DNA from 4 places in the Fictibacillus sp. 26RED30 genome. Region 4 is predicted to be linked to each of the others. Evidence: riboswitches for the same ligand, from Rfam matches in the RefSeq annotation. Region 4 holds a riboswitch; each other region holds the start of a gene.

Region 1 (5,234 bases), on a different contig from region 4:
ACGGTATGAAGGATGAGAATGTAACCGTCGAACACACACTTAAGATAGAAAAAAGATTAAAAGAACTCAAAAAGCCATGTGAAACATGGATCTATCCTGAATACACCCATTATTTTCCTCCAAAAGAGAACCGGAAGATTACATATGCTTTATGCGCATGGATGAAAGGACATGGAAAAGGAGCTGAATGAGATTTTAGCTCCTTTTCATAAATGAAAAAACCTTCCATTGCTAGAATGGAAGGTCATTATTCCGTGTATTAAACGAGCGGTCCAGCTTGAGAAATCTCAGCTGATACAGACTTGAATTTTTCAAAGTTCGCATTAAATTGACCAGCAAGTTCTTTCGCTTTCACATCATAAGCGTCTTGATCACTCCATGTTTTCTTCGGTTGAAGAACTTGGTCTGGTACCCCAGGGCAATGTGTTGGGATATGAAGCCCAAAAATAGGATCTACTACTGTTTCAACTGAGGCAAGCTCGCCTTCTAGAGCAGCCTGCACCATTGCACGTGTATGACCTAGGTTCATACGACTTCCAATACCGTACTCTCCACCAGACCAGCCTGTGTTAACAAGGTAAACTTGAACGTTGTGCTGATCAATTTTCTTGCCAAGCATCTCAGCATAAACGGTAGCAGGAAGTGGCAGGAATGGAGCGCCAAAGCAAGTTGAGAAAGTAGCTTGTGGTGATGTTACGCCTCTTTCTGTTCCTGCAAGTTTGCTCGTGTATCCTGATAGGAAATGATACATCGCTTGCTCTTTAGTAAGTTTGCTGATCGGAGGCAGTACACCGAATGCATCAGCAGTTAAGAAGATGATTGTATTCGGGTGTCCTGCGACACTTGGTTGAATAATATTAGGAATAGCATCAACAGGATAAGCAGCACGTGTGTTTTCTGTTAGTGAAGAATCTTTATAATCTGCTTCTCTTGTAACTGAATCGATCATAACATTCTCCAAAACGCTTCCAAAACGAATCGCATTCCAGATCTGTGGTTCTTTTTCTTTAGAAAGATCGATTGTTTTAGCATAACATCCACCTTCGATATTGAAGACACCGGTGTTAGCCCAACCATGCTCATCATCTCCGATTAAGCGACGGTTCGGATCTGCTGATAATGTAGTTTTACCAGTTCCAGATAGTCCGAAGAATAAAGCTACATCTCCTTCATTCCCAACGTTGGCAGAGCAGTGCATAGATAGGATGCCTTTTTCAGGAAGAATGTAGTTCATGACAGAGAATACAGATTTTTTGATTTCACCTGCGTACTCAGTACCACCGATAAGGACAATTTTCTTTTCAAAAGAGACGATAATAAATGTTTCTGAGTTAGTTCCATCTTCAGCCGGATTAGCTTGAAATCCTGGTGCTGAAATCACTGTGAATTGAGATTCATGAGAACCTAGCTCATCGTGGTTCGGGCGCACAAACATTTGGTGAGCAAAAAGGTTATGCCATGCATACTCGTTAATTACTTGGATAGGTAGGCGATACTCGCGGTCCGCACCAGCAAACCCTTTAAATACGAATAGTTCTTCTTTATTGCTTAAGTATTGGAGTACTTTTTTGTATAATTTATCAAAGTTTTCTGGTGAAAATGGTTTATTTACCTTTCCCCAATCGATTGAATCTTTAATGGAAGCATCTTCAACGATAAATTTATCCTCAGGGGAACGGCCTGTATATTTCCCCGTTGTAGCTTGAAGTGCTCCTGTGGATGTAAGGATGCCCTCGTTGCGCTGAAGAGATTTTTCTACTAAAACCGGAACAGGTAAGTTCTGGTGAGTTGTTTCACGGGTCACAAGATCGTTTAAGGTTGTCGTAAATTCCAATGTATTCATATGAGACAGTACCATCCTTTATCCTAGAGTGATATATTCGAAAATTAGTATAACACATTGATTTAAATAATGTATACTATTTTATGAAAGTGCATCAAAAAAGTTCTTACTTCTGAAAAAAAGAACAAAATGTTGTGAATTATCCATCTTATTTAAAACGCTTTCATTCTATAGAATATAATACTCCAAACTTATTGCTATTCATAGGGTTTTCTATTGACAGAGGTGAAGCATTACGCTATCATATTTCGAGAACGGCTACTCTTATTCTGAGTAGGTGGAGGGACAGGCCCTATGAAACCCAGCAACCGACATGAAAGTGGCAATAATAACGCTACTGGAAATGAAAAGGTGCTAACCTGCAAGGTGAAAATAACCTTGGACAATAAGAGGTTGAAGGCATTTTGGTTTTATAAACCTTTTCCCTCGTGAATGTATGTGAGACAGGGAAGGGCTTTTTTTATGCCTTTTTCAGGTTAAGAACATAAACTGTGTAAAATAGATAAGAATAAAGTACCGTATCATACTCAAAAGCAGTTAAAGGGAGGATATTAACTTGTCCAAAAAAGTTAGTCGTCGTTTATTTACATCAGAATCCGTTACAGAAGGCCATCCAGATAAAATCTGTGACCAAATCTCAGATGCGATTCTAGATGAAATTTTAGCTAATGATGCAAATGCTCGTGTAGCATGTGAAACATCTGTAACTACAGGTCTTGTACTTGTTGCAGGTGAGATCACAACTTCTACTTATGTAGACATCCCAAAAGTTGTACGTGAGACAATTAAAGAAATCGGTTATGACCGTGCCAAATATGGTTTCGATTCTGAAACATGTGCAGTACTAACTTCTATCGATGAGCAATCTGCTGATATCGCGATGGGTGTTGATCAAGCTCTTGAAGCAAGAGAAGGTTCTATGACAGATGCTGAGATCGAAGCGATCGGTGCAGGTGACCAAGGTCTAATGTTCGGATATGCTTGTAACGAAACAGAAGAGCTTATGCCTCTACCAATCTCACTAGCTCATAAATTATCTCGTCGTCTTACAGAGGTTCGTAAGTCTGAAGAGATTCCTTACTTGCGTCCAGATGGAAAAACTCAAGTAACTGTTGAATATGATGAGAACGACAAACCTGTACGTATTGACACAATCGTAATTTCTACTCAGCACCACCCTGAGAACACACTTGAAGAAATTCAAAGAGACATCAAAGAAAAAGTAATCACGCCGGTTGTTCCTGCTGAACTAATCGACGAGAACACAAAATACTTCATCAACCCAACGGGCCGTTTCGTAATCGGCGGACCACAAGGTGATGCTGGACTTACTGGCCGTAAAATCATCGTAGATACATACGGTGGATATGCTCGTCACGGTGGTGGTGCATTCTCTGGTAAGGACGCGACTAAAGTTGACCGTTCTGCTGCTTATGCTGCTCGTTATGTTGCTAAAAACATCGTAGCATCAGGTCTTGCTGACAAAGTTGAAGTTCAGCTTGCTTATGCAATTGGTGTTGCTCAACCAGTATCAATCGCTGTAAACACGTTTGAAACAGGTAAAGTTTCTGAAGAAGTTCTTGTAGAACTAGTTCGCAACAACTTCGACCTTCGTCCGGCTGGAATCATTAAGATGCTTGATCTTCGCCGTCCGATCTACAAGCAAACTGCTGCATACGGCCACTTTGGACGTACTGACATCAACCTTCCTTGGGAGAACACAGATAAAGCTGCAGAGCTTAAGAAACAAGCAAATATTTAATAACATATAACATGTTAAACCAGACTTCCTTTTGGAAGTCTGGTTTTTTTAGTGGTTAGTTTAGAAGGTTATGTCGAAAATCGGATAAAAAATTTTATGTACGGAATTATTCGCTAGTTTTACGGATAAATGTTCTTTATCTGCGGATATAATTGTGATTACCTCGTAAAAAAAATTTGTGTATCTTCCAAACGAACATCTTAATCGCTAATGTTCATTTGGAAGATAGCTTTATTTTATCCTCGTATTTTCATATCCTCTTACCTATTCACCGCTACGCAATGATCGTTTTATTTTTATTCTTCGTATAAATAACTTCTTCATACTGCATTAAAAGGTTCCCGAAAATAGCTGACCAAGATTGAGTCATCGCATAATTTCTTGCTTTTCGTTTCATAGAGCCTAAGAGCATAGGATCTTCCATAATAGAAACGATATTTTGTATGAATGAGTCAGCTTCTGTAGCTTTGCAGATTCTACCCGTTACACCGTCTTGAACAATTTCAGCTACTCCGCCAGAATCGCACACGATAGCAGGTAACCCAGAGGCAGCTGCTTCTAAAACAACATTGCCGAACGTCTCTGTAGAAGAAGGGAAGACGAAAAGGTCGGCTGAAGCATAAACCCGCGCAAGATCTTCTCCAGATAGATAGCCTGCACATGTTACATTGCTATATTCAGTTTCCCACTGTTCGACATCACGTCGACTTGGTCCGTCACCCACAATCAGCCAATGAACATTCTCGCTCAAAGGGGATGGCAGCTTATCTATCATTTCTTTGAGGATGTTTAGATCCTTTTCAGGTGCTAGTCTTCCCACGAACAAGAAGATATACTTCTGTGTGATCTTATATTCTTCACGAACATGGAAATCTCGATTTTGAGGTGTGAACATCATACAGTCAACTCCTCTGGACCATATTTCAATAGAAGTAAAGCTTTTTGTGTATAAAATCTTCCGTGTTTCTTCACTTGGAACAAAGATCTTTTCAAAAGGTTTATGAAACCATTGCAGATAACGCCAGAGCAAAGGGGATAAGAAATCTAGATGGTAGTAAGCAAGGTAGCGGTCAAAATGAGTATGATAAGAGGCAACCATGGGAATGCTTTCTTTTTTACCGTATCTCATTCCGAACAGGCCAATATTAAAAGGAGTCGCAATATGGAGGAGATCAGGTTTAAATTTATTCAGTTCATCGTTCAAGGCTTTAAACTGAGGTATGGCAAGCCTGCACTCCGGATATAGAAAGAGTGGCAGGCTTTTCATTGCATAATATTGTTTGCCCTCTGTTTCTTGAACCTCTTCAAATGAAGGCATGATAACTTTATAGTCAACTCCATTGGTTTCTAGGTAACTCGTAAATCTTTTTAACGTACGAGCAACTCCGTTAATTTGTGGGTGGAACGTATCAGAAAAAAGTGCAAGCTTCATTTCTTCATCTCCTTTTTATAAGAAATAAGGCAAGACAAACCTATTAACTAAGAACAAAGAAAAGAAGCTGGAGCTGATGCCTAGAATCATTCCTGCAAGTACATCAGATGGATAGTGAAGACCTAGATACATACGGGAGATGGCCACTAAAAGAGCGGCGACTAATAAAAATATACCGATAAACGGATTCAATAATA
Region 2 (5,234 bases), on a different contig from region 4:
GAAAAAGTCTCATAAAAGGGGGTCTTTCTATGTATTTATACCGTTTTGAAGTGATTTTGAAATCAGAGGTTATTCCTGTTGTGATAGCCGCTTCAACAGACGAACAGGCTTTTCAGTTGGTTGACATCGAGCTCGAGAAGTACTTTTTGAAACAGCCTGAAGTTGATGAGATCTCTCTTTATGAAAAGAAACGTATTCGTACAGGGAACGGATTTGTGCTCTATGAACGTGAAACAATATTAAATTCTTAAGGAGTGATGATGATGGGAAAAGTGTATCTTGTCGGAGCTGGTCCGGGAGATCCAGGGTTGATAACCGTAAAAGGTTTGCGTTGTATACAGGAAGCGGATGTCATTTTATATGATCGATTAGTAAACAAAGAACTGCTCTCTTATGCAAAAAACGATTGCGATTTAATTTATTGCGGTAAACTGCCAAACTACCATTTCATGAAGCAAGAGACGATCAACAGTTTCTTAGTTAAACACGCTCAGAAAGGAAAAGTAGTAACTCGCCTAAAAGGTGGCGATCCCTTCGTGTTTGGAAGAGGAGGAGAAGAAGCAGAAACACTTGCCAGAAGTCGCATACCGTTTGAGGTCATTCCAGGGATAACATCAGGGATTGCAGCACCAGCTTATGCGGGCATACCTGTTACACATCGAAACATCGCTTCAAGCTATGCAGTCGTTACAGGTCATCGCAAAAAAGGCGAAGAAGATGAACTGAAATGGGAAAGTCTAGCGAACGGTATTGATACGTTAGCGATCTATATGGGAGTGGGCAACCTAGGTTATATTTGCGAACAGTTAACGAAAAACGGAAAAAGTAAAGAAACACCCGTTGCTCTCGTTCAATGGGGTTCCTTAGAAAGTCAACGAACCGTTACAGGTACACTCGATACGATTGAAGATATTGTGGTTAGAGAACATATTGAGAATCCCAGTATGATCATTGTTGGTGAGGTCGTTCGTCTTCGCAGTGAACTGAAATGGTTTGAACAGCTGAACGATGAACGGAATAAGCTTGCTGACGTTAGAGAGGCATTGTAAATGAAGGCATTGCTCTTTATCTGTCACGGTACAAGATTGGAAAAAGGACGTATGGAAGCAGAAGAATTTGTGAGACTCTGTATGGCTCAAGTTGATGTGTCCATTAAGGAGATTTGTTTTCTAGAGCTTAGTGAACCCTCTATCGCTCAAGGGTTTGAAACCTGTATAGAAAAAGGAGCAACAAGCATCTCTGTCATTCCTGTGTTCTTATTAAGTGCGAACCATATAAAAAAAGACATACCGAAAGAACTTCAGCAACTGCAGGCTACATATCCAGAAGTTGAAGTGAATTACGGACGCCCTTTCGGTGTACATGAAGCCATTTCCCATTTGTTATGGGAGAAGATCATCAAAAGCGCAGTTACGTTAAGAAAAAATTCACATGTCCTTCTAGTGGGCAGAGGTAGCACCGATCAAGATGTAAAGCGGGACCTAGAAGCAATAGCATCTAACGTTCAAAATCATTATGGAATTCCTAGTATTCAAGCTTGTTTTCTAACTGGTTCAGAACCAAGCTTTGAGGAAGCACTCTGGAGTAGTAGCGAATCATATGAGCAGGTTATCGTTGTGCCTTATCTTCTATTTTCAGGACTATTAATAAATGGGATGAAACATACGATAACTCGCTATCAGCAGCAGACCACACAAAACGTAGCTCTTTGTGACACCCTTGGCTACCATCCTATCCTTAAAGACGTTTTACTCACGCGTATCCATGAAACACTTGAAACAAAGAAGTATGCATGTTCTTAAAAAGAGAGGAATGCTATGTATCCTATTCACATAAATTTGTCTGGTAGAACGGTTGTAGTAGCTGGCGGTGGTCTAGTAGCACATCGTAAAATTAATGATTTATTGAATGAAGAGGCAATAATTACAGTAATCAGCCCAGCAGCTGTTAAAGAAATTCAAGAATGGCATGCTGAACGAAAGCTGACTTGGATCGAAAGAGAAGTGGAACGTGCAGATTTGGAAGAAGCGTTTCTAATCATTGCTGCAACCAATAGTAAAGAGATGAATTCTTGGATTGCAGAACAAACAACTTCGAAACAGCTTGTGAATGTTGTTGACCAACCAGACCTGGGTAACTTTATTGTTCCTAGTGTCGTAAAGAGAGGGAAACTCATTTTATCAGTTTCTACTTCTGGAGCTAGTCCAAGTTTATCTAAATCGATAAAAAAAGAGCTTCAACAAAAATACAGTGAAGACTATGAAACGTATTTAGATTTTTTATTTCAATGTAGATCTATCATTAAGAAGGAATATCCGGAAAAAAATCGAAAAGACTTATTAACAAAGCTAACAGATCGGTCCTTTTTATATAACGAAGAAAAGCAACGCGCGTATAAACAGGAATTAATAAAGAAAATAGATCGCAATTTAGTAAACGAACCAATAAATGAATAAATCCTTATCAAGAGAGGTAGAGGGAGCGGCCCTATGAAACCTCAGCAACCAGCAGCTACTAGCTGAAAAGGTGCTAATTCCTGCAAGTTCAATTCTTGAACTTGTAAAGATAAGAAGACCCCGACGCTCAAAAAGTCTTCTTTTATAGAAGGCTTTTTATTTTTTATATAGGAGGCTGTCATGAGTTTAATCACAGACTTAAAACAAAACAAGATATTAATCGGTGATGGGGCGATGGGAACCCTTCTGTATTCGTACGGATCCGACTTTTGTTACGAAGAGTTAAATCTTTCTCAAGAAGAGCAGATCTATAATATCCATCGTGCTTATTTAGATGCAGGTGCTGATATCATTCAAACCAATACGTATGCAGCGAACTATTCAAAGCTCGAACGCTATGGGCTTCAAGATCACGTAAAAGAGATTAATAAAGCGGCTGTTCAGATCGCCAGAAAAGCTGCTCATAAAGAATATGTTGTAGGTACGATCGGTGGCATACGCGGTATAAAACCAAATAGCATTTCTCTTGATGAGATCAAGCGCAGTTTTCGCGAGCAGCTGTATTGTTTGTTGATGGAGAATGTAGATGGCATCCAATTAGAAACCTATTATGACCTTGAAGAATTAGAAACGGTTTTACAAATTGCTAGAAAAGAAACATCACTTCCGATTATTGCTCAAGTGTCATTACAGGAAGTCGGCTTTATGCAGGACCGCACTCCCATTTCAGAAGCTTTGACCTCTTTAGAGAACATTGGTGCTGATGTTGTGGGATTAAACTGTCGTCTAGGGCCTTATCACATGCTGATGACGCTTGAAGAAGTTGCATTACCAAATAAGGCAATTCTTTCAGCGTTTCCTAATGCATCGCTTCCTTCTTATACAGATGGCCGTTTTAATTATGAGGGGGACGCTGACTATTTTAAAGAATGTGCCCGTTTGTTCAGGCAGCAAGGAGTTCGTCTACTAGGCGGATGTTGTGGTACGACGCCTGCTCATATACATGCCTTCTCTAGTGAACTTAAAAACTTAGAACCTGTAACAGAAAAAGAAGTGAAACAAAGAAAGCGAAAAGTTGTCATACAGACAGCATCAAAATCGAAATATGTACCATTAAGTGAAGTAGTAAAGAAGAAGCAATCCATTATTGTTGAACTAGATCCACCACGTAAATTAGATACGTCACGTTTTATGGAAGGAGCAAAGGCGTTAAAAGAAGCGGGAATCGATGCACTTACCCTCGCTGATAACTCGCTTGCTTCACCCCGTGTTTGTAACTCTGCACTAGGGTCCATTGTGCAGTCCCAACTTAACCTTCGTCCGCTCGTTCATATTACGTGCCGCGATAGAAATTTAATCGGTCTTCAGTCTCATTTGATGGGGCTTCACACGCATGGGATTCATGAAATACTAGCTGTAACTGGAGATCCCGCAAGCGTCGGAGATTTCCCAGGTGCGTCGTCTGTATATGATGTCACTTCATTTGAACTGATCAAGCTCATCAAGCAGTTTAATAAAGGATTATCTCTATCAGGGAAAGAACTTGGCGAAAAAACATCCTTTACGGTCGGAGCGGCTTTTAACCCAAACATCCGGTCCATGGATAAAGCCGTTGAGCGGTTAGAGAAGAAAATCGCATATGGCGCAGATTACTTTATCAGCCAGCCTGTTTTTTCAGAGCAAAGACTAATTGAAACGTATGAGGCTACAAAGCACATTGATAAACCGATCTATATTGGAATCATGCCGTTAACCTCTTCACGAAACGCAGAGTTTCTTCACCATGAAGTTCCTGGCATCAAACTTTCTGATTCTGTACGTGATCGCATGGGCAAGTATAAAGATGATCCACAACAGGCGTGCGAAGAAGGCTTATTGATTGCCAAGTCGTTATTAGACACAGCTATGGAACTCTTTAACGGCATCTATCTGATCACACCATTTATGCGGTACGAGCTAACCGTAGAATTAGCACAATATGCACGAGCTAACCATCCATCACTTTTAACCAGGAGGTCACAGAATGCCTAAGTCATCAATAGAAAAACAGCTAAAATCAAAGATCTTAATCATGGATGGTGCGATGGGAACGATGCTTCAAGAAGCGGAACTCACTCCAGAAGATTTTGGCGGTGAAGCTTATGACGGTTGTAATGAGTATCTAAATGTAACGGCACCTGATGTTATCGAATCCATTCATTATAAATATCTTGAGGCGGGCGCTGATATCATTGAAACGAATACATTCGGGGGCACGAATCTTGTACTGGATGAATACGAACTAGGATATAGAGCATACGAGATCAATAAGCTTGGAGCAGAAATAGCAAGGAAAGCCGCTGATACTGTTTCAACAGAAAAGTGGCCGCGTTTTGTTGCCGGTTCACTCGGACCGACCACAAAAACGCTCAGTGTTACGGGCGGTACGACGTTTGATCTGTTAAGAGATGCATATGCCGAACAAGCACGAGGATTGATTGACGGAGGTGCAGATCTTCTTCTCTTAGAGACAAGCCAAGATATGCTGAATGTAAAAGCTGGCTTTTTAGGGATCGAGCAAGCTATTGAACAAACGGGAAAAAGAATCCCACTGATGGTTTCTGGAACGATTGAACCGATGGGAACCACACTTGCTGGACAGTCGATTGAGGCTTTTTATATATCGTTAAAACACATGAATCCTCTTGCCGTTGGGTTGAACTGCGCAACAGGGCCTGAATTCATGCAAGATCACATTCGCTCTCTATCAAGTCTGTCTACATCAGCAGTGAGCTGTTA
Region 3 (5,234 bases), on a different contig from region 4:
CATCACATGGGATGAGAGCCTTAAAAAAACACAGCCCTCTTTAGAGAAGCTGTGTTTTCATCATTCACTTGCTGTGAGGAGAATGGTTTTATACCAATGTGTGTTGTTTCAAAATCATTGCATATCCTTTTTCATGCTAAGTTCTTATGCGATTTACAGCGACTAACATTAAAAATGATATACCAATAACACTTCCTACCCACATCCATGCAAGATCCATATTTCCTGATTCGATCGCGATATAGATTGCGGTGGATATCGTTTGTGTTTTTCCAGGTATGTTTCCGGCAAACATTAATGTTGCACCAAACTCACCTAGTGCGCGAGCAAAACTTAGAATAGCACCTGATGTGATAGCTCTAACAGATAATGGAACAGAGATTTTTCGCAATACATCCCACTCATTAGCTCCATCTACTCGCGCTGCGTTTTCGATGTCTGCGTCAATAGATTCAAACCCGGCTTTTGCGGATTGATACATGAGTGGAAATGCCACAACTGCAGACGCAATAACGGCTGCCCACCATGTAAACATGATCGGCTGATTAAAGAGCCACTCTACAAGCTGTCCCCCGGGACCATTTCGACCGAACAAAACGATTAACAAGAAACCTATCACCGTTGGGGGTAGTACGAGCGGAAGTAGAAATATTGTTTCGATTAACGTTTTCCCTTTAAACTTCTGGTGAGCCATGATCCTTCCGAAAAATAAGCCGGCTAGGATCACAATCAGTGAAGCTGTCACCGCTATGCCAAGTGATAATTTGACCGGTGACCAAAAATCTATTGCCATTTCCTTTTCCACCCGCTTATTCCATTGATTTATATGTTGTATTCATCTGTCTTCATCATATCATATCGCTCATTGCTGGTGATGAAAGATGCTGATATTGTCGAATGACCTTTATTTTTGAGTTTAGACTTAATTCATGTCTAGTTTGACTTAATCAATGATCAGAACGACTTAATTTTTCTGAGTAAGACTTAATTTTTCTTATTTAGACTTAATTTTCAAAAAAAATGCTCATCGGATGCCTTAAAAACATCTGTAAATGAAAAAAGCTGCTTAGATGAGTGGATTTCACCCATCTAGTCAGCTAATTCATCCTTATTCTTTAACAGCTAGCACTGAACCTTTGTACTCTTTATCAATAAAATCGGTAATTTCTTTTGAATGAAGCACTTCTAACAACGTTTTGATAGATTTCTTCTCTTTGTCGCCATCACGAACTGTGATGATATTCGCAAATGGTGAATCGGATCCTTCAAGTGCGATTGAATCTTTCTTCGGGTTCAAATCTGCATCAATCGCATAGTTAGTGTTAATGACGATCGCATCGCCTTCATCGTTCTCATAAGCTTTTGTTAAAAGACCAGGATCAATATCTGCTACAAATTCTAGGTTTTTTGGATTTTCTACAATGTCGCTTATCTGTGCTTCATACCCTTTTCCTTCTTTTAGTTTGATTAGTCCTTCTGCTTCAAAAATTGAAAGGATACGACCGTGCTCAGCAATTGAATTGCTTAGAATTACTTTCCCACCATTTGGAATGTCTTTTAATGATTTATGTCTTTTTGAGTAAACACCCATCGGCTCTAAGTGAACAGCTCCGGCGTTTTCAAATTTATACTTCGGATTATCTTTCACTTGCTGAGTTAAATATGGAATGTGCTGAAAATAGTTTGCATCTATTTCTTTTTCATAAAGTGATTTATTCGGTAAGATATAGTCTTGGAATTTCACAATTTCTAATTCTATGCCCTTTTCCTCTAAAAGCGGCTTCGCTTCTTCTAATATTTCAGCATGCGGTACATTTGATGCTCCAACTACTAGCTTTTCTGTTTTTTCTCCACCACTTGTAGATGAGCCACAAGCTGCTAATACGAATACTGCCAAACTTGCGAGTAATACTTGGATGATTCTTTTCATGTTCTGATCCCCTATCCATTAGTTTCTATATATTCTTTGATAAAAGCTCTTGTAAGAGGTGGTAAAAAAAACCTCCTGATCTCATAAAAGAGACAGAAGGCTTTTCGAAAAAAATTTCCGATTATCCTCTCATCTCTCAGTGTGACCACTGTTAGATTTAGCACCGTTTTCATGTTGGCTGTTCAACATGAATGGTTGCCGGGCTTCATAGGGCTAATTCCCTCCACCTGCTCTCAATAAGAGTATTCCTATCAAATTACTTTGTATTATTACAGGTATTCAAAGGAAAGTCAAACACTTTTTTTCAAATTATTCTGAACAGATTCTTTATCGTTTTTTAACAACCATTCAGAAGTAGATCTTATGAGAAGATCAAAATGCTTAATGGAAGAATACGTATGATTTGCGCCTTCGATTAGTTCCATAGATTTTGACCCGCCTTTAACCTTCTTTGATTCTTTATAATAGACCGAACAGTAATCTGAAGGAATTACTGGGTCACCCGTTCCATGAATAAATAATGCGCTTCCTCTAAACTTTTTGATAGCTTCTAATGGGGAGAAAGCTTGAAGAGAAAGTAAAAATTCTTCCGTTATGGCATATCCTAAATGATCAATTACAGGATGCTCACCATTGTAACCAACGATTTCTTTGATATCAGCAAAGGGATTCCCTACAGCGGACCAAGTGATCACATTATTAATTCTTTCATCATCCGCTGCCGTGCAAACCGCAACAGCCCCACCTAAACTATGTCCGATTAGTGTTATGGCATGCTCATTAATACATGTCAGTTTGCTTCCAAATGAAATTGCTTCTTTCGTCTGATCAATAAAACAAGCAAACTCATTATCTCCATATTCCCCTTCACTCTCACCGCAGCCAGCATAATCAAACCTCAGTACAGCAAACCCATGTTTAACAAGTGCTTGAGCTGTTTTTACAAACAGACGGTCTACTCCAATTCGTGTACTCGTAAAACCGTGGCAAATGATGATCAAAGGGAACTTCTTTTCACCTTCAACGCTCCATTTAGGAAAATGAATAGTGTAAGCCAATTTTCTCCCTTTCCACGATATACAATCCGACGTAACCATATCACCCACTCCTTTTTTCTCTATTGAAATTCACTTATCAAGCATCATAGACGAAAAAAAACCGTGTTCACTTAGAGAACACGGTTCCATACTTAAAATCCGTTCGTTCTCTCATCTCTCAGCAAAACTGCTGTTAGATTTAGCACCGTTTCGGTCAAAACAAAGTTCATCCGATGGTTGCCGGGCTTCATAGGGCTAATTCCCTCCACCTGCTCTTAATAAGAGTTTGGTTATTAATTTAATGATAATCATAGGCTAATTGTTAATGGTTGTCAATGTTATATACCATAACGGCACATTCAACCTTACAGAATATATTTATGTACCTAGGAAATGCTAAACAAATGTAGTAGTTTCACGACGTAATAACGAACGGGTGATATCAATGATATTTTTTAAGAAGAAAAAGAAAAAACAACAAGAATCAAATAGCGTTTCTACAAAAGATTCATTGACATTCCCAGAGCTTATGAAAAAGCTAACGGCTTCCGCTGACTTTTCTACCGTTAAGCAATCATCACTCAGCACATTTTATATCTCTTATTATAAAACCCTTGTAAATCCTGAATTTGTTCATCGTGATTTATTACCGTATATAACAGAAATCCCTCTTAAAAACTTAGACGATATTCAGAAGCATCTACCGTTAGATGGAATGGTCAAAACGAATGATGTTCATGACATCGCGAACAAAGTAACAGCAGGCTTCATTCTCATTCAAATGAACAAAGACGACCCTGAAGGTTTGCTCGTTCCGAGTCTATCAACTGAAAACAGACAGATCTCGATTCCTGAAACTGAATTTAGCGTTGTTGGCCCAAAGGAAGCATTCGTTGAATCATTAGATACCAACCTAAATTTAATTCGCAAACGACTTCCCATTCCAGAATTTACAGTAAAAGAAGTTAGGGTTGGAAAACTTTCAAAAACGAGAGTAGCAATTATCTACATCGACGGAATCGCTGATGAAGAAAATGTGAATACCGCTATTCAGCGTGTTAACGATATCGAATACGACCATGTCGTAGATAGTTCTTATATCAATCAAATGATTTCAGACAACGAGAACTCTCCTTTTCCACAGCTCATCGATACAGAACGACCAGATCGAGTGGCGAGTGTTCTATCTGAAGGAAAAGTGGCGATTATGGCTGACGGATCACCACATGCATTGACTGGTCCAACAACGATCGTAGAGTTCTTTTCGGCATTTGAAGATTATTTTCTCAATTGGACGCTCGCTTCTGTTATTCGATTGATCAGATTGATGGCGGTTATGTTCTCTGTGTTATCTTCGCCGCTTTATGTAGCTGTTTTAACGTTTCATTATGAGATGATTCCAGAAAACCTTCTAGCTACACTTGTGGCTTCACGTAACGATATTCCGTTCCCGCCTATATTAGAAGCTATCGTACTAGAGCTTTCGATTGAATTACTTCGTGAAGCTGGTGCGAGATTACCATCTAAAGTCGGCCAAACGATCGGTATCGTTGGAGGTATCGTTATCGGAACGGCAGCGGTTCAAGCTGGTTTAACAAGTAACGTTCTGTTGATTATTGTAGCTCTAGCCGCACTCGCTTCTTTTACAACACCTGTGTATCAGATGAGTAACACGATTCGATTACTTCGCTTTCCTTTTTTATTATTTGCACAGTTCTTAGGTCTACTTGGTGTTGCGATCTGTTTTGCATTTATTGTTTCACATCTATTAAAGCTTACTTCTCTCGGAAGACCTTACATCGCACCCCTATATCCACTTCGTGCAAATGACTTAAAAGATGCACTAATACGAATGCCGTTCAGTATGCAAAATAGCCGTCCGTCTTTATTAAGACCACAAGATAAGGCAAGAATGAATAAAAAACGCGCAACAGCAAAGCATGACATAGAGGACTAAAAAATGAGGGGTATGTATGTCTCAGATCAGTGTAAACAAACAGATATCACCTTACATGGCTTTTTATATGGTTACAACGATGCAGATTGGAGTAGGTATTCTGGGGTTCGAGCGTTATATCGCTAAATCAGCAGGACATGATGCATGGATTTCTGTAATCATTGGAGGTCTTTCATTTAATGTGTTGATCTGGATGATCTATCGTCTCCTTACGAAAGAGAACGCTGATATAATTGGCGTACATAGAAACTTATTCGGTAGATGGATCGGCGGTGCGTTAAGCTTTCTTCTCTTGATTTATTTTAGTTCA
Region 4 (5,234 bases):
AATTGTGTTCGGTACTTTTTCAATAGTGCAAGAATATGGCTGTTCATCCTTGCATTCATACATATCAATGATATATTTCCCCTGTGTATAATAATTACCCCTATTTCCATAAACCTTTCCTTCGTTTACCCAATAGTTAACAAAGAATCTTATACTGATTTCTAAACTAGATATTTCTTCAAATGTTTTTATTGTTTGCATATTTTCTAATCTGTACTCTAGTGTATTCAATGGTAATCCTCCCTTTAAAGATTAAAATATATCTGTTTTTTCACACTCTGGATTTTAACACAAATTTCAATTGGAATTGTAAAAAAATTGAAGTTGGTGAAGTTTTGTTTGATTTCAAATAAAATAAGCCAACTCAAGATCTGCAGAAAAACAAATCATTAAGTCGGCTTTTTAACGTTTATAGTAAGAATAAATAAGTCTTATTGTTCTTACAGATCTAAGAGATTCTGACGTCTCGTCTTTTTAGATCCATTCACCTGATTGTTGTTTGGATTGAAGATTTCTTCAATGTATCTTTGATTCCAATCACTATTAAAATCTTTATCAGAACAGATACAGCCACTTAAATCGTATCGGAAAAGGCCACAGTGCGGGCAGTTACTCATATTAATCCCCCCTTGAGTCAACATAACGTATTCTATGAGCATTTAAGAGAGTTGGTAACGGCTTTCGTACAGCATTTCCACGAAATAATAAGCTGATTTTTTATGGAGTTACTTGTTCATCCAATCTGGCTTATGAAACTCTTCAAAATCACTTTGTATGACTTTTTTGAACGAGTCGGATTCTACTGCGTCTTTAAGATCTTTTGCCAGCTGTGAATTCTTATCTTTCTCTAGCACAACGATTCGATTGATGATCTCCTCTGGAAGTTTATCTTTTACAAGCGCATCCTTTAGATCTAGACCCGATGAAATTGCAAAGTTTCCGTTTACCGCAGCTAGATCTACCGAGTCTAGCGTTCTTGGAGTTTGAGCAGCTTCAACAGGCTGGAACTTCAAGTTCTTTGGATTTTTTGTCACATCTTTTTCTGAGACTCTTAACGGGTTTGCTGAAGAATCGATCTCAATTAGTCCATTGTCTCTCAAAACAGTAAGTCCTCTTGCTAAATTCGTAGGATCATTGGCTAGTGAAACCGTACTTCCAGGCTTGATTTCGTCTATAGACTTGAATTTTTTAGAATAGATACCGATTGGTGCAGTGGGTACGGTAACAACTTAAGCTAGTTTCATATCATTCTCTTCTGAAAAAGCGTCCATGTACACTTTATGCTGAAACAGGTTTGCATTTAGCGAACCGCTCTTTAAAGAGATGTTCGGTTGTACATAATCATTAAACTCTTTCACTTCAACGCTGTATCCTTTTTTCTCTAGGTATGGCTTCACACCTTTTTCAAGCATGTCGCTGTAAGGCACAGTTGCGCCGAGCGTGATCTCTTTACTTTCTTTTTCACCCGAAGCGCCACATCCCGCTAAAACGCCGATTAATAAAGCTGCTGTAAGAAATAAGTTAAATCGTTTCATATGTTTTCTCTCCTCACTCACTCTCTATTTATTTACTTTCCGTTAGCACCGGTCTAAATCTAGCTGCAGGATGATCGTTTGGCAGTAGCGGTTGTCCGGGTGAGAATAGTTTTTCACGAAGCGTGCCACTGTTGTACTCTTTTTTATAGAGTCCTCTTTCTTGAAGAACAGGTACAACAAGCTCCACGAAAGCTTCTAAGTCTCCTGGTGTTACGAGGTGATTAAGGTTGAAACCATCCACCCCAGACTCTTCGAACTGCTTTTGTATACCATCCGCTACCTCTTCTGGATTGCCGACTATAAAACTACCTCTGTCAGGTGACTCGAAGCGATTCAATACCTCACCTATTGTTAACGGTTTAGGAGCATCCGTAGTGAGCGTAGCGGCCTTGTAATGTCCGCCTTCTGTTGATTTATTGTACGAGAATGGAAGTTCCGGATCTAAATCTTCATATTCCGCGATATCATATCCACTTGCTCCATATTGAGCTTTTGCAGCATCAGCACTCCAAACACTTGCATACTCTTTAAATTTTTCCTCGGCTTCCTCAGTGGTTCTTCCTACCACCACGTTTAAAAAAGAAAAGATTTTAATGTTTTCTGGATTTCGGCCGTGTTTTGCAGCGAGCTTACGGATATCGTCAGCATAAAAGCGAATTCTCTCTGGTGTTGGACCACCTACAAAGATACACTCCGCATGCTTTGCCGCAAAATCACGGCCACGCTCAGACGTTCCCGCCTGGTAGATCACAGGTGTCCGCTGCAGAGAAGGCTCGCTTAAGTGAGGTCCTTCAACGCTGAAGTATTGCCCCTCATGATTGATCTCATGTACCTTACCGGGATCCACTAATTTATTGTTTTCAACATCTTCTACAACAGCTCCATCTTCCCAGCTGCTCTCCCAAAGCTTATACGAAACATCCAAATATTCATCCGCGATGTTATACCGTTCATCGTGCTTGATCATATTCTGCAATCCAAAATTCCTCGCCGCGTTTGGCAGATAAGAAGTGACTACATTCCATGCGATTCGCCCATTCGTTAGATGGTCTAAAGTAGAAAAACGACGCGCGTTGCCAAATGGCTGTTCATATGTTGTACTCACCGTCACGGCAAATGACAGGTTCGCTGTTACGCTTGCCATGGCCGACACGAGAAGTGCCGGATCGTTTAATGGAACTTGAAGCCCATCGCGAATAGAAGGAGCTTTACTTTGTTTATAAACGTCATAAATCCCTAACACATCCGCAAAAAATACAGCGTCAAACTTTCCTCTTTCTAAAAGCTTCGCATACTCGATCCAATAGTTCAGATCCTTATAACTTCTATGTCTCTTGTTCTCCGGGTGCTTCCAAAGGCCATGAGAATTGTGCATGGCACTTGTCATCTCAAACGCGTTTAACAAAATTTCTTTACTCAAAATAAATTCCTCCGTTCCAATTTTTTTTGTACCCCGCTCCAAGAGAAAATAAAAAAACCTCTTCAGTGATGAGAAGAGGTTTAAAAATACGTGAAATAAACATACGTATATAGATTTCCTCTTATCTTTCAAGCTTTCGCCTGCTGGAATTGGCACAATCCTAAAAATAGTTGTTGCCGAGGCTTCAAAGGGCCAGTCCCTCCACCTCTCTCGATAAGGAATCGATATTATTCAATTTAGTTACGAAATATACAGGAATAAAAATAGACTGTCAATGGAATTTATAGAAATAAAATAATTTTCTTAACAATCAGTTTTTAGTTGACAGTGGTTTGCTTTTTCCTCTATAGTGATGACTAATAATTAAATAATATATCTTATCAAGAGTCAGGGGAGGAACTGGTCCTACGATCCTGCAGCAACCGCTTTTTATAAAGAAAGGTGCTAATTCCAGCAGATGTTTTTTTGAATGTCTGATAGATGAGAGAGCGTGTAAGCATATGGAATCTACGTCCTCTTTCGTCTTTGAAAGAGGGCTTTTTTGTTTTTGGTGTCCTTCGCTGTACTTGTGAGCGTATGATTTGCGCTCCAGGTGCTCGCTTTCCGTGGGGCAATCGGTGAGCCCCTTGCCGCTTCGCGCCCTTAAGGGTCTCACCTGACCGCTTGTCCCACAGGAGTCTCGCACCTTGCGCTCCAATCAACCTATCAAAGATGTCTAATAACAAAACCAATCTACTAAAACCTTACTGAAAAAATTTAGGAGGGAACTATGAGCTTACCTTTGAGAAAAGCCACTGAGATAGATCATTTTGAAGAAGCGGTTAGTACCGCTCTAGGACTAAAAGAAATTTTTAAGAAACGTGCAGATTTTGTAGATCAAGAAGGCGTTTTTCCTTATGAGAACTTTCAAGATTTGAAGGATGCTGGCTTTCTTTCTCTTACCATTCCAAAAGAATATGGTGGTAAAGGGTTGAATCTACTTGAGTTCTTAACCATTCAAGAGCACTTAGCTGAGGGAGATGCTCCTACTGCCCTCTCTCTTGGGTGGCATCTCGGTACTCTTTTAGAGGCGGCAGAAAATCGGCATTGGAATGGTAACTCGTTCGCTGATCTTAGCCGGAAAATTGTTGAACAAAAAGCACTCATTAACTTGGCACAAACAGAGCGTGCGACGGGAAGTCCGTCTCGAGGCGGTATTCCTACAACAACAGCGGTCAAGAAAGCAGATGGATGGTTGATCAACGGAAGCAAAGCTTTTACTTCTATGGCAGAAGCTCTAGATTACTCAGTCATTACGGCTACCATCTCAGAAACTAATCATAAAGGATTTTTCTTAGTGGACCATCGGGAAAAAGGGGTTTTTGTAAAAGAAACATGGGACAGCATCTCTATGAGAGGAACAAAAAGTGATGACCTCCTTTTGAAAGACGTTTATGTACGTGAGGAAAATCTTCTAGTCGTAGAGGATGGGAAGAACCTCATACCTAAAGGCTGGTATCTTCAGGTGCCTGCTGTATACCTAGGCATCGCAAGAGCAGCGCGGAATTACGCGATTGAATTTGCGTCAGAGTATAGCCCTAACACTTTATCGGGACCTATCTCAGACGTACCAGAGGTGAGAAGAAAGATTGGAAAGATAGAACTTGAGCTATTCCAAGCTAGAACGATCCTTCATGCAGTTGCTGAAAAATGGGTAAACCACCCTGAACAACGTCAAAATCTAGGTACAGAACTCGCTGCCGTTAAACATTCTGTAACAAATAGTGCAAACAGGGTCGTTGATCTCGCGATGAGAATCGTTGGGGCTCGTAGTCTTTCTGTACAAAATCCGCTTCAGCGGCATTTTCGAGATGTAAGAGCCGGCCTTCATAATCCACCAACAGATGATGCGATCGTCTATTCGTTAGCGGATGCAGCGCTTAAGTAAAAGAAGTCAACTGACAGATTCATGTTAAACTAAACATTTTTTTATATGATGAGATTTAGATCACCATAGGTTATTATGGATACAATATATTTCCATATCAACTCATAAAAGGGTGGTTTAATTTGAGAGCGCTTCTTACATTCACTTATTTACAAGCACTTTCTTGCATCTTTCCAGTCATCATCTTTGGTGCGTTAGCTCTTTCAAAATTCGTCAGCATTCCGTTCATCCCTCGATACGATTTCATACTCCTTCTTTGTCTCCTTACACAAGTTGCCATGATCGTAACGAAACTTGAAACGATAGATGAACTTAAAGTCATCTGTGTCTTTCACTTGATCGGACTTGCTCT

Evidence for each region. A riboswitch is a leader RNA that binds a small molecule or an ion and turns the genes downstream of it on or off. The one in region 4 is predicted to bind S-adenosylmethionine.
Region 1: linked by a shared signal. The riboswitch ahead of metK (methionine adenosyltransferase) and the one ahead of IHV11_RS15525 (LLM class flavin-dependent oxidoreductase) in region 4 are both predicted to bind S-adenosylmethionine.
Region 2: linked by a shared signal. The riboswitch ahead of IHV11_RS07845 (bifunctional homocysteine S-methyltransferase/methylenetetrahydrofolate reductase) and the one ahead of IHV11_RS15525 (LLM class flavin-dependent oxidoreductase) in region 4 are both predicted to bind S-adenosylmethionine.
Region 3: linked by a shared signal. The riboswitch ahead of IHV11_RS07305 (MetQ/NlpA family ABC transporter substrate-binding protein) and the one ahead of IHV11_RS15525 (LLM class flavin-dependent oxidoreductase) in region 4 are both predicted to bind S-adenosylmethionine.

Annotation. Positions count from the first base shown of each region.
Region 1 is NZ_JACZDV010000001.1:529,272-534,505, forward strand. It holds gene IHV11_RS02620 (alpha/beta hydrolase family protein) at 1-191, shown strand, start outside; gene pckA (phosphoenolpyruvate carboxykinase (ATP)) at 260-1,843, opposite strand; SAM riboswitch class I at 2,105-2,235, shown strand; gene metK (methionine adenosyltransferase) at 2,400-3,605, shown strand; gene IHV11_RS02635 (glycosyltransferase family 4 protein) at 3,880-5,037, opposite strand; gene IHV11_RS02640 (phosphatase PAP2 family protein) at 5,053-5,234, opposite strand, start outside.
Region 2 is NZ_JACZDV010000001.1:1,519,409-1,524,642, forward strand. It holds gene IHV11_RS07820 (nitrite/sulfite reductase) at 1-15, shown strand, start outside; gene IHV11_RS07825 (DUF3906 family protein) at 30-251, shown strand; gene cobA (uroporphyrinogen-III C-methyltransferase) at 264-1,049, shown strand; gene IHV11_RS07835 (sirohydrochlorin chelatase) at 1,050-1,802, shown strand; gene IHV11_RS07840 (NAD(P)-binding protein) at 1,818-2,456, shown strand; SAM riboswitch class I at 2,458-2,572, shown strand; gene IHV11_RS07845 (bifunctional homocysteine S-methyltransferase/methylenetetrahydrofolate reductase) at 2,637-4,487, shown strand; gene metH (methionine synthase) at 4,480-5,234, shown strand, end outside.
Region 3 is NZ_JACZDV010000001.1:1,421,645-1,426,878, reverse strand. It holds gene modB (molybdate ABC transporter permease subunit) at 137-793, opposite strand; gene IHV11_RS07305 (MetQ/NlpA family ABC transporter substrate-binding protein) at 1,109-1,930, opposite strand; SAM riboswitch class I at 2,057-2,173, opposite strand; gene IHV11_RS07300 (alpha/beta hydrolase) at 2,221-3,027, opposite strand; SAM riboswitch class I at 3,136-3,252, opposite strand; gene IHV11_RS07295 (spore germination protein) at 3,413-4,924, shown strand; gene IHV11_RS07290 (GerAB/ArcD/ProY family transporter) at 4,941-5,234, shown strand, end outside.
Region 4 is NZ_JACZDV010000002.1:572,417-577,650, forward strand. It holds gene IHV11_RS15510 (hypothetical protein) at 1-231, opposite strand, end outside; gene IHV11_RS15515 (hypothetical protein) at 441-617, opposite strand; partial or broken gene IHV11_RS15520 (MetQ/NlpA family ABC transporter substrate-binding protein) at 726-1,535, opposite strand; gene IHV11_RS15525 (LLM class flavin-dependent oxidoreductase) at 1,564-2,955, opposite strand; SAM riboswitch class I at 3,074-3,175, opposite strand; SAM riboswitch class I at 3,330-3,442, shown strand; gene IHV11_RS15530 (acyl-CoA dehydrogenase family protein) at 3,725-4,882, shown strand; gene IHV11_RS15535 (DUF817 domain-containing protein) at 5,005-5,234, shown strand, end outside.